DNA from 2 places in the Massilia sp. BAP21 genome. Region 2 is predicted to be linked to the other one. Evidence: riboswitches for the same ligand, from Rfam matches in the RefSeq annotation. Region 2 holds a riboswitch; the other holds the start of a gene.
What was found. A riboswitch is a leader RNA that binds a small molecule or an ion and turns the genes downstream of it on or off. The one in region 2 is predicted to bind thiamine pyrophosphate.
Positions count from the first base shown of each region.

Region 1: another riboswitch for thiamine pyrophosphate. It lies ahead of thiC (phosphomethylpyrimidine synthase ThiC); the one in region 2 lies ahead of ACWYRN_RS00890 (TonB-dependent siderophore receptor).

Region 1 is NZ_CM173596.1:996,615-998,812, forward strand. Features, by position in the region: gene thiC (phosphomethylpyrimidine synthase ThiC) at 1-764, opposite strand, end outside; TPP riboswitch at 827-927, opposite strand; gene ACWYRN_RS04365 (valine--tRNA ligase) at 1,223-2,198, shown strand, end outside.
Region 2 is NZ_CM173596.1:196,251-198,448, forward strand. Features, by position in the region: gene ACWYRN_RS00885 (IS110 family RNA-guided transposase) at 43-1,023, shown strand; TPP riboswitch at 1,096-1,194, shown strand; gene ACWYRN_RS00890 (TonB-dependent siderophore receptor) at 1,274-2,198, shown strand, end outside.

The DNA.
Region 1 (2,198 bases), 800 kb from region 2:
TCCTCGCCGATCGACGAGGTCACGGCCGAGTTGCCGATGTTCGCGTTGATCTTCACCAGGAAGTTGCGGCCGATGATCATCGGTTCGCTTTCCGGGTGGTTGATGTTGCAGGGGATGATGGCGCGGCCGCGTGCGACTTCCTCGCGCACGAATTCGGGCGTGATCTCATGCGGGATCGCGGCGCCGAAGGACTGGCCGGGGTGCTGGCGGCCCAGCAATTCGGCGGTGCGCGCCCCCATCGGGCCACTGTCTTCCAGCGCGGCGATGTATTCCTTGCGGCGCAGGTTTTCGCGCAGGGCGATGAATTCCATTTCGGGAGTAATGATGCCGCGGCGCGCGTAATGCATTTGCGTGACGTTCGCGCCGTCTTTCGCGCGGCGCGGCTTGCGGGTCAGCTCGAAGCGCAGGGCGTCGAGGTCCTTGTCGGCAAGGCGTTGCTGGCCATAGGTTGACGTTGGGCCGGGGAGTTCTTCGGTGTCGGCGCGTTCATCGATCCAGCTGCGGCGCAATGCCGGCAGGCCGCGGCGGATGTCGATCTGGGCCGCCGGGTCGGTGTAGGGGCCGGAGGTATCGTAGACATACACCGGCGGATTCGGTTCGCCGCCGAAGCTGGCGGGGGTGTCGCTTTGCGCGACGGCGCGCATCGGCACGCGGATATCGGGGCGGCTGCCTTCGATGAAGACCTTGGTGGAATTCGGGAAGGGGGCGATGGCGGCGCTGTCTACCTGGGCGGTGGCGGCGTCGAATTGCAGGCGGGCGTTCATGTGGCTCCTTTGCGTGAGGAGCCAGCAAAGGAGGCGGAAGATGGGCGCGTGCAGGCGCACGACCGGTATCTCGGAAGCTTCCCTTCGCTGGCATTATCCAGATCAGGTTCAGAGGGTATTTCTCACCCACGCTCGTTTGAGCGCAGGACCCCTAGCGGTGCTGCCTTGTGGCAGCGGGCGGATTATAGCCCCGTGGATTGGGTGTTGGCAAAGAAATATTGAGCGGGTATTCCGGGCTGGTAGGCTGGCGTTCGTGGCGCTGTTGCGTGGGGCGTTCGTGGTGGGTTGAATCCGCGTGGGCACGGGGTGCCCACGCGGATGATGAAAACCGATACAGGCACACGCAACAGCGCCACGTACCGCCGCATTCCGGTCTCGAAAATCCCCACCGCTCGCGACCGCACCGCCGCCCTCCTCCTCTATAATGACCCTTTTCGCCAAACACACCGCCACACATCATGGAATTAGCCAAGTCTTTCGAGCCCGCCGACATCGAGCAATACTGGCGCGCCGAGTGGGAACAGCGCGGGTACTTCGCCGCCACCCTCGACGCCGACAAACCATCGTTCAGCATCCAGCTGCCGCCGCCGAACGTGACGGGCACGCTGCACATGGGCCATGCGTTCAACCAGACCGTGATGGATGGCCTGACGCGCTACTACCGCATGCGCGGCTATAACACCGCCTGGGTCCCGGGCACCGACCACGCCGGCATCGCCACCCAGATCGTGGTCGAGCGCCAGCTCGACGCCCAGAAGATCTCGCGCCACGACCTTGGCCGCGAGGAATTCATCAAGAAGGTCTGGGAGTGGAAGGAAAAGTCGGGCAACACCATCACCGGCCAGATGCGCCGCCTGGGCGCCTCGCCGGACTGGCAGCGCGAATACTTCACCATGGACGAGACGCGCTCGAAAGTGGTCTCCGAAGTCTTCGTGCGCCTGTACGAACAGGGCCTGATCTACCGCGGCAAGCGCCTGGTCAACTGGGACCCGGTGCTGGGCACCGCCGTCTCCGACCTGGAAGTCGATTCGGTCGAGGAAGACGGTTCGATGTGGTACATCCAGTACCCGCTGGCCGACGGTTCCGGCACGCTGACGGTGGCCACCACCCGTCCTGAAACCATGCTCGGCGACGTCGCCGTGGCGGTCGACCCGACCGACGAGCGCTACCTGCACCTGCACGGCAAGATGCTGAAATTGCCGCTGACGGACCGCGAAATCCCGATCATCGCCGACTCCTATGTCGACAAGGAATTCGGCACCGGCTGCGTGAAGATCACCCCGGCGCACGACTTCAACGACTACGCCGTCGGCCAGCGCGCGGGCCTGGCGCCGATCACGATCATGACGCTCGACGCCAAGATCAACGAGAACGCGCCAGCCCAGTACCAGGGCCTGGACCGCTTCAAGGCGCGCAAGCAGATCGTCGCCGACC
Region 2 (2,198 bases):
CAAGGAGAGTGGGTGTGTTGATCGAGGACGCAAGGAGAATTTATGTTTTATCTAGGTGTAGACGTTGCCAAGAAAAACCTTGACTGCATGCTGCTCGATAGCGAGACCGGCAAGCTCAAGTCGAAGAGTAATATTCCAAATACAGCTGCTGGCTTTGTGGAGTTGCTTGACTGGCTGAACGAAAAGAAGGCGTCCAATCCACACGTGGTGATGGAGCCGACAGGGATGTATCACGAAGCCGCTGCATTGGCCCTGGCCGATGCTGGACTGGTCGTATCGCTGGTTAATCCAGCTCAGCTGCGCGCTTTCGCGCAAGGACTGGGGGTGAAGAACAAGACCGATAAGCAAGACAGTGCGGTGCTGGCTCGCTTCGGCATGGCCCAAAATCCTGCACCATGGCAGCCACCATCGCCGTCAGCACGTCACCTCAAAGCCCTGCTGGCGCGCCGTGATGCAGTCGCCGACGATCTACAGCGCGAACGCAATCGCAAGGAAGCAAACGACTTTAGCTCGGTACCAGAAGCTGTAAGCGCCTCTATTGCAGAATCAATCGCTTTTCTGCAGGCCGAACTGAAGCGGTTGGAAAAGATGATTGCCAAGCACATCAATGACGACCCGGACCTGCGCAACAAGAAAGAACTACTCGAAACGATACCTGGTGTCGGTCCTCGTGTTTCGACCCATATGACGACGTTATTTGCTGGTCGAACGTTTGAGAGCGCCGAGCAGCTGGCAGCCTATCTGGGGCTCGTGCCAGTTGTATGGGAGTCAGGATCTTCGGTACGTGGCCGGCCGCATATGTCGAAAGCCGGCCCTGCTTACTTACGCAAAGTGCTGTACATGCCTGCCGTCGTGGCAACACGCTGTAATCCGCATATTAAGGCGCTGAATGAGCGACTGCTCGCCAAAGGTAAAACCGCGATGGCCGCAATTGGAGCCGCTATGCGCAAGCTGGCACACTTGTGTTTTGGTGTCATCCACTCCGGCAAGCCCTACGACCCAAAATTTGCATGTAGGGCTTGACGGGTAAGACGGTATCTACGGAAAACCACCATTCCCGCATTGACAAAAGCGCCATACGCCGTGCTACACTCGCGCCTTCGCTAGGGGTCCTGGAATTCGCGTTCCGGGTGAGAGATACCCTTCGTACCTGATCTGGATAATGCCAGCGAAGGAAAGCGCAACGCAGTTCCCCATTTGTTTGCCCTTCCCCCACGTTGGCTCCGGTTTTTCCAAAAGCGGCGCCCGTGCGCCGCTCGAATCCGAGCACACAATGAAACCAGTCTTGCAGCACACCCTCCTCGCCTGCGCCGTGGCCCAGGCGTTCGCCGTCCCGGCATTTGCACAAACGAACGACGCCATTCCCTCGGTCGTCGTCAGCGGCAGCAAGTGGACCACGAGCGACCGCGCCAGCGTCGGCGGCTTTGCCGACATGCCGATTGTCGACACCCCGGTCTCGATCAGCGCCTTCAGCCGCGCGCAGATGCAGGATCTGTCGATCCGCAGCGCCAGCGACGCCCTCGCCTACGACGCCTCAGTCGGCGACGCCTACAACGCGGTCGGCTATGCCGAGCAGTTCTCGGTGCGCGGCTTCATGCTGAACAATAACTCGGGCTACCGCAAGGACGGCATCGCCATTCCCGCCGACGCCCAGATCCCGTTGGAGAACAAGGAACGCCTGGAACTGCTGAAGGGCGTGGCCGGCATGCAGGCCGGCCTGGCGGCGCCGGGCGGCATCCTGAACTTCGTCACGGAGCGCCCGACGGACACCGACCTGCGTTCCGTCACGGTCGAAGCGCGCGAGCGCGGCACCCTGTACGGCGCCGTCGATGTCGGCGGGCGTTTCGAGGACAAGCGCTTCGGCTACCGCGTGAACGCCGCCGCCGAGCGCCTGCGTTCGTATGTGGACGGCGCCGATGGCAAGCGCCAGTTCGTATCAAGCGCCTTCGACTGGCAGATCAGTCCGGACGCCCTGCTGCAGCTGGATGCCGACTTCCAGCACAAGGAGCAGATCACCGCGCCCGGCTACCAATTGATCCGCGGCGTGGAACTACCGCGCGGCGTGAACCCGAAGACCCTCCTGAATGCCCAGCCCTGGACCAGGCCGGTCGACACCGACAGCGCCAACTTCGGCCTGCGCTTCGACTACCGCTTGAACAGCGACTGGCGCGCCACGGTTACCGCCAACAAGCACTGGT